Regions from separate parts of the Cryobacterium sp. Hh7 genome, predicted to be linked through region 1. Evidence: riboswitches for the same ligand, from Rfam matches in the RefSeq annotation. Region 1 holds a riboswitch; the other holds the start of a gene.
What was found. A riboswitch is a leader RNA that binds a small molecule or an ion and turns the genes downstream of it on or off. The one in region 1 is predicted to bind thiamine pyrophosphate.
Positions count from the first base shown of each region.

Region 2: it holds a riboswitch for thiamine pyrophosphate, as region 1 does, so the genes downstream of both, E3T43_RS01965 (ECF transporter S component) here and E3T43_RS09230 (YkoF family thiamine/hydroxymethylpyrimidine-binding protein) in region 1, are expected to answer to the same signal.

Region 1 is NZ_SOHG01000026.1:44,031-47,551, reverse strand. Features, by position in the region: gene E3T43_RS09245 (hypothetical protein) at 1-374, shown strand, start outside; gene E3T43_RS09240 (hypothetical protein) at 537-1,304, opposite strand; gene E3T43_RS09235 (PadR family transcriptional regulator) at 1,301-1,645, opposite strand; TPP riboswitch at 1,719-1,829, shown strand; gene E3T43_RS09230 (YkoF family thiamine/hydroxymethylpyrimidine-binding protein) at 1,847-2,485, shown strand; gene E3T43_RS09225 (ECF transporter S component) at 2,508-3,107, shown strand; gene E3T43_RS09220 (ABC transporter ATP-binding protein) at 3,100-3,521, shown strand, end outside.
Region 2 is NZ_SOHG01000012.1:123,128-126,648, forward strand. Features, by position in the region: gene dinB (DNA polymerase IV) at 138-1,352, shown strand; gene E3T43_RS01960 (hypothetical protein) at 1,379-1,705, shown strand; TPP riboswitch at 2,043-2,152, shown strand; gene E3T43_RS01965 (ECF transporter S component) at 2,186-2,824, shown strand; gene E3T43_RS01970 (ABC transporter ATP-binding protein) at 2,833-3,521, shown strand, end outside.

The sequences.
Region 1 (3,521 bases):
GGTGGACCGGCTTCGTCGGCCGGGTCGAGCTTGTGCCGCTCACGCCGTGGTTTCTGATGGCGTTTGAGTACCTCGGCGTGGTCGGAATTGTGCTGGTTCTGCTGCTCGCGGCGGGGTTTGGGTGGTGGTTGTCGCGGCGGGCGCTGCATCCGCCTCGACCGGAAATCGTGGCGTACTCGGCGAGCTACGGGCTTTACCTGGTGGCCGTGATTTTGCCGCAGCAGAGCCTGTTTCGGCTGCTGCTGCCGCTCCCTCCGCTGCTCGGCGACCCAGCGATCGCCCGGTCGAAGCCGCTGCGGCGCACCCTGCTGGCCGGGTCGATCGCGCTGCAGCCGGTCGCGATCGTGCTGCTCTGGTTTGTCGGGTATCCCTGAGCTCGTACTTTGCCCATTTTTTTTCGCCGACCCGTGAGTTTCTGACGTCGAGCCGTGAGTTTCGACCCCAAACCGCGCCGGAATCGGGGTCAAACTCACGGCTCGGCGGCCGCGCCGGGGTCAAACTCACGGTTCGAGGGCGAGAGCCGTGGCCACGGCCGATTAGCGCTCGAGCGGCTCGCCGAACAGCACGAACAGCCAGACCACGATCGACGCAGCCACCATCGACCAGGTGACCACGCCGAGGAACAGGCGCGTCGAGAACGACGGCCGGAATTCGGGCGACCCGCCCGGGTCGACAATCGCGTCGTCACTCAGGGAATGGCTCGCCTGACTCCAGATCGCCGGAACGAGCACGAGCAGCGCGGAGACGATCACGATTGGCAGGGCGGGCACGGTATAGAGCACTCTCGAGCTGCTCCACAGCCCGAGGCCAAGAGAGGTGCCGAGACCCAATAGCGCCGCGACCACGACCATCCAGGCGCGCAAGCGCAGGCGTGCGAGCGCCTTGAGAAATGTCGGCACGAGCACGATCACGACGACTGCGGCAACGAACACCGCGAGTGTTTTCAGGTCGATCTTCACCGCCGTACCATGCACGAGCGGGAGGGCGGAAAGCAGGAAGCCGAAGAGTCCGAACGCTCCGAGACCGGCCAGCAAACCCCCACGGTTCACTCGGCGCAGCGGGATGGTCGGCAGGCCCAGCTCGGCCGCGTAGCGCTTGGGGCTGCCGAAGCACTCCAGGGCGCTCGTGCCGGAATCGGCGCGAAACTCCCGAGCGCTGGCCAGCGCATCTCCGATTGCGTCGCCGCGCACGCCGAGCAGCCGCAGTTCGATGGTGAACTCGTCGAACCAGGTGGCGTCGTCGGTCACTTTAGAGCGGATGTCGGTGCTTCCGTTGTCGGGATCGCGCGGGTTGCTGGTCATCATGATTCGGCCGGCCCTTTCTGCAGATGGTCGTGCACGGTGGTGGAGAAGAGTTGCCAGTGGGCGGCTTGGTCTTCGAGCTCCTGCCGTCCGTCGTCGGTGAGCGAGAAGTACTTGCGGCCAGGTCCCCCGGCGCCCGGTCGCCATTCGGCGGCGATCCAGCCGGCGGCTTCGAAGCGCGTGAGCAGCGGATAGAGCGTGCCACCCTTGATGGCGCCGAAGCCGGCGGATTCGAGCGCCGATGCGATCGCGTAGCCGTAGGTCGGGCCGGGCGCCAGCGTGCGGAGCACGCAGAGGCCAAGGGCGGCGCGCATCCACTCGGCTGGCCAGGTTTTCGGTTGCATGACTACATAGTCTCACTAGTTAGCCAGACTGTCTACTCGAGGATCAGGCAGCCACGGGCATGCCATACTTTCGTTGTATCAACACGGGAGTCCGATTAATCGGGCTGAGAGGAAGCTGCAGAGGCTTCGACCGTCGAACCTGATCTGGATCATGCCAGCGCAGGGAGGCTGACTCGTCTTTCCCGTGCCCCCACGAAAGAAATGGGCACGATCATTCCAGAAACCCCCTTCACAGCCACACCGGCGGAATTCGGCATTGGCGCGCGCCTCACCCTCGCCGTCATGCGCGACGACTACGCCGCCGTCATTCTCGACGCACTCCAGCAGGCAGATTCGACCGGGATCGCACTTCAAACCGGCGTCGTCAGCACCTACCTGTCCGGCGCCGAACCCGACCTGCTGCGCTACGTCAGCCAGGTCGTCGCCGGCGCGAGCCGCAGCGGAGCCCACGTCACGGCAACCGTGCAATTCTCCCGAGGATGCCCCGGCGAAGTCACCTGCACGCTGCCGCCCACCGGCGGGCTGTTCGCCGAGGTCGTGAACCTCACGCCCACCGGCGTACACGCCGTCGCAGAATGGGCACTGTATCCACTGGATGACGGCACCGGTTCTGCTTCCGCCGATCACATGCGCGACATCTACGCCGCGATCGAGAGCGCCAAGGCCTCCGGGCTCACGGTACACAGCGAGCACTTCGTCACCCGGCTCGAGGGCGACCTCGCCCTCGTGCTGCAGGTCATCGCCGCCGGCTGGATCGTGGCCGGCCGAACGGTGCAGCACGTGGCGACGCACGCGATCCTGTCCCTCAACAGCCCGAGCCTGAACTCCCATGCGTCCTGACGCCGACCAGAAGGAAACAGCCATGCCCACAGCATCCGCCGAGAAAAGGCACTGGAGCCTCAAAGACCTCGTGCTTGTCGTCGTGCTCGGTGTCGTGTTCGGCTTTCTGTACTGGATATTCGTGCAGGCCTGGACCGCCCTGTCGATCGCGATGGGTCCGGCCGGCGACCTCGCGCAGCACTTTCTGCTCGGCTCCTGGCTGCTCGTCGCCCCGATCGCGATCGCCATCGTGCGACGGCCGTTCGCCGGCATCTTTGCGGAGGTTATCGCGTCGGTGATCGAGGTCGTCTTTCTGGGCTCCATGGTCGGGCCGCTGCTCTTCGTCGCCGCCGCCATTCAAGGCGCCGGCAGCGAGATTCCGTTCGCCCTCACTCGCTACCGCAACTACAGCTGGCTGACCTACGCACTTTCGGGGCTGCTCGGCGCCGGGCTGGTGTTCTTCTACTCGGCATTTCGCTCCGGCTGGTACGGCCAGGAGATCTTTCTGCTGCGCCTCGCGATTCAGCTGATCTCCGGCGTGATTCTCGGCGGGCTGCTGGCCAAACTCATCGTCGATGCCCTCGACAAAACCGGCGTCGTCGACAATTTCGCGATCGGCCGCGATCGCCTCGCCCGTGCCTGAGACCGACATCCTGACACTGCAGGACGTGTCGGTGCGATTCCCGCGTCGGCCCGAGGCCGTGCTCAGCGACGTGTCGGTGCGCCTCGCGCCGGGCGAGCAGCTCATCGTGTTCGGCGCCTCCGGTTCGGGCAAATCCACCCTGTTGCAGACCATCACCGGCGTCATTCCGCATTCGGTCGTAGCCTCGCTCGGCGGCAGTGTGCGCATGGGAGGGACGCTCAGCATCGAAACCTCCGTCGTCGAGCTGTCCCGGCTCGTCGGCGTGGTCGCGCAGGACCCCGCATCTTCGGTCTGCCTGCCCGACGTCGAACAGGAGCTTGCCCTGCCGCTCGAAAACCGCGGTGTCGACCCGGCACTTATCTCGGCGCGCATCGATCGCGCGCTTGACGCTGTTCAGGCACGGATGCTGCGACA
Region 2 (3,521 bases), on a different contig from region 1:
CGAGAAGCGGATGCCGCCCGCCCGCGAGATCACGCGGCAGCCGCGTCAGCTGAAGAGAAACGGCCGGAGTTGTGCACGGGGGATGACTCTGTGTCGGCCGGTAGTGGAGAGGCGGGGGATCGGGTTAGGGTTTTTCGGTGGGTAGACAGGACGGCAGTGGGCGGCAGGTGTCGGCGGGCGACGTCGACGACCGTTCGGCGACCGTGCTGCACGTCGACCTCGACGCGTTCTTCGTGTCGGTCGAGTTGCTGTCGCACCCCGAATTCGTCAACCTGCCCGTGATCGTCGGCCACCGCGGCGGCCGGTCGGTCGTCACTGCGGCCAACTACATCGCCCGCAAATACGGCGTGAACTCGGCTATGCCGATGGCGCTCGCGCTGCGGCAATGCCCGAATGCAATCGTGCTCGAGCCGCACATAGGGCTCTATCGGGACTTTTCCAGCCGGGTCATGAGCATTTTCGATGACGTGACCCCGCTGGTGGAACGGCTCGGCATCGACGAGGCCTTCCTCGACGTGGCCGGCGCAACCAACCTGTTTGGCTCACCGGCCGTGATCGGCGAACTCATTCGCGCCCGGGTGTTCGCCGAGACCGGGCTGGTCTGCTCGGTGGGCGCGGCCTCTACCAAGTTCGTCGCCAAACTTGCCTCCGGCCTGGCCAAACCGAACGGACTGCTCGTCGTTCCCGCCGAGGATACGGTCGAGTTTCTGCATCCGCTGCCCGTCGCGGCGCTGTGGGGCGTCGGGGCCGCCACCGAGCAGGCGCTGAGCAGACTCGGCCTGAAATTGATCGGCGACATCGCACACACGCCGCTGGACGTACTGCGCACAGCGCTGGGGGAGGCATCCGGTCAGAAACTGTTCGAGCTGTCCTGGGGTCGTGATCCGCGCGCGGTGACGCTCGAGCGGGAGGAGAAGAGCATCGGCCACGAGGTGACCTTTGAACACGATGTGACGGATATCGACCGGTTACGCAGCGAATTGCTGCGGCAGTGTGACCTCGTTGCCGTGCGGCTGCGGCGGGGCGATCTCGTGGCCAGGCGGGTCGCCCTCAAGCTGCGCTACACCGACTTCAGTACGGTGACCCGGTCGCGCACCCTCGCCGAACCCAGCAATGTGGGCCGGCGCATCTACGAGGAAGCGGTGGCGGCGTTCGACCTGCTGGCGGCCTCCGGCATTCGGGTGCGTCTGATCGGGGTGCGTGCGGAGCAGCTCGGCACGGCATCGGGATCGGTCGGACTCTGGGACCCGGACGAAGACTGGCGGGGCGCGGAGCTGGCCGTGGACACCGTGACCGAACGATTCGGAGCGGGAACCGTGCGCCCGGCCTCGCACTTCACACCTCGCCCCTGAAGTCTCAGTCACGCTAACCTGATGGCATGACCAGCCTCCCGGAAAAACTCGCAGAAACGTTCCGTTCCGCCGGTGTGAAGTCGGCGTACGGTGACCCTGTACAGATCGATGGCGTCACCCTGGTACCCGTCGCGCTCGCCTATTACGGCTTTGGCGGCGGTGATGCCGGTGAGGGCGGGGCCGGGTCCGGCGGGGGAGGAGGCGGCGTTTCGCTGCCGATCGGCGCGTACGTCAAGTCGGGCGGTACAGCCCGGTTCGAGCCGAACGTCATCGCCCTGCTCGCCGTCGGTGTGCCGTTCCTCATCGTCGCCGGCCGCGCCTTGGCCCGGGTGATCCGAGCCCTAAAGAAGTAGTCGCTTTCTGCACGGGGCCCGGGCCCGGAAACCGGGCCCATGATAGATCATGGGCCCACGGAGCTAAGGTGGGCCCGGGCGAGTGTGGCGCAACCGCCGCGCGGCGCGCGGACGGCGCGGGCGACGCGCGAAGCGTCGCCGCGCCCAGCGCGGCACTCTTGGGCGCAGCCAGGCCGGAAAGTGCCAGGGGCCGCTCACCGGCAGACCCTGCGCAATTCGCCGCCGCCGTAGAACGAACCGGCGCATGAGCAGCAGGTACAGGGCCGCCAAAACGAGCAGAATGCCGATGCTCATGTCGTGATCCCCATGTCGTCAGTCTAAGCGGGGCACTATACTTGACCACGATCACGGGAGTCCGGTAAACCGGGCTGAGAGGAAGCTGACCAAGCTTCGACCGTCGAACCTGATCTGGATCATGCCAGCGCAGGGAGGCTTCTCAATCCCGTGCCCTGTATTCACCTACGGAAAGGGCACGAAACAGTGCACGCTACAACGAGTTCACTCAAGCAATCCGCTCCGGCGGGAGCCACGAAGCGCAACTTTCGCTGGCGCGTCGTCGACATCGTCGTTGCCAGCGTCATCGGCGTCGCGAGCGGTGTCATCTTCCTCGTCTGGAATCAGGCGAGCAACCCCCTGAGCGGTCTACTTTCGCCGCTGCTGCCGGGCCTATCGGCTCTCCTGGGCGGAGGCTGGCTGTTCGCTGGCGTGCTCGGCGGTCTCATCATTCGCAAACCCGGGGCCGCGCTGTACACGGAGCTCCTTGCCGCCGTCGTTTCCACGCTGATCGGCAACCAATGGGGACCACTGACTCTGGTGTCTGGCCTGGTGCAGGGTCTTGGCGCCGAGCTTGTCTTCGCTCTGTTCCTCTACACGAACTATCGTCTCTACGTCGTGTTGTTGGCGGGCGCTGGGGCCGGACTTGCCATGGCCATCAACGACCTGGTGCTGTGGTATCCCGGTTCAGCGAGCGCATTCGCGACGATTTATATCGTGAGCGCGATTATTTCGGGCGTCGTTATCGCCGGGCTCCTGTCCTGGTTCGCTGCGCGCGGCCTGGCTCGCACGGGCGCGCTCAACCGCTTCGCGGCGGGTCGCATCGCCGGTCGAACCGCGATCTAGGCGAGCGGATGCTGGTGGGCGCGACGCGGGGAGGCGCATCCGTCGACGCCCGCGACTGGGGTTGGCGCCATTCCGGTCGGCGGCGCTGGGCGGTGAGCGAGCTGTCCCTCCGCATCGAGCCTGGCGAGCGGATTCTCCTGCTCGGTGCATCCGGTTCGGGAAAATCGACGCTGCTGCACGCGCTGGCTGGCGTGCTCGGCGGCGACGAAGAGGGCGAGCAACGCGGTACTCTGCGCGTGAACGGCACCGAGCCTGGCAACGCCAGGGGTCAGGTCGGCCTGGTCCTCCAGGACCCCGACTCGCAGGTAATTCTCGCTCGCGTCGGCGATGATGTCGCCTTCGGTTGCGAAAATATCGGCGTGCCGCGCGAGGAAATTTGGCGGCGCGTACAGGATGCCCTCGAGATGGTCGGCCTCGACGTCCCCGTTGACCACCCGACGTCCGCCTTGTCGGGCGGCCAAAAACAGCGTCTTGCTCTCGCCGGAGTGTTGGCCATGCAGCCGGGTCTGCTGCTCCTCGACGAGCCGACGGCAAATCTCGATCCGGTCGGCGTGCGGGAGGTGCGCGAGTCCGTCGCCCGCGTTCTGGCACACACTGACTCGACGTTCATCGTTATTGAACATCGGGTTGAGATCTGGAAGGACCTCGTCGACCGGGTGATCGTTCTGGGTGCCGACGGGGGAGTCCTGGCCGACGG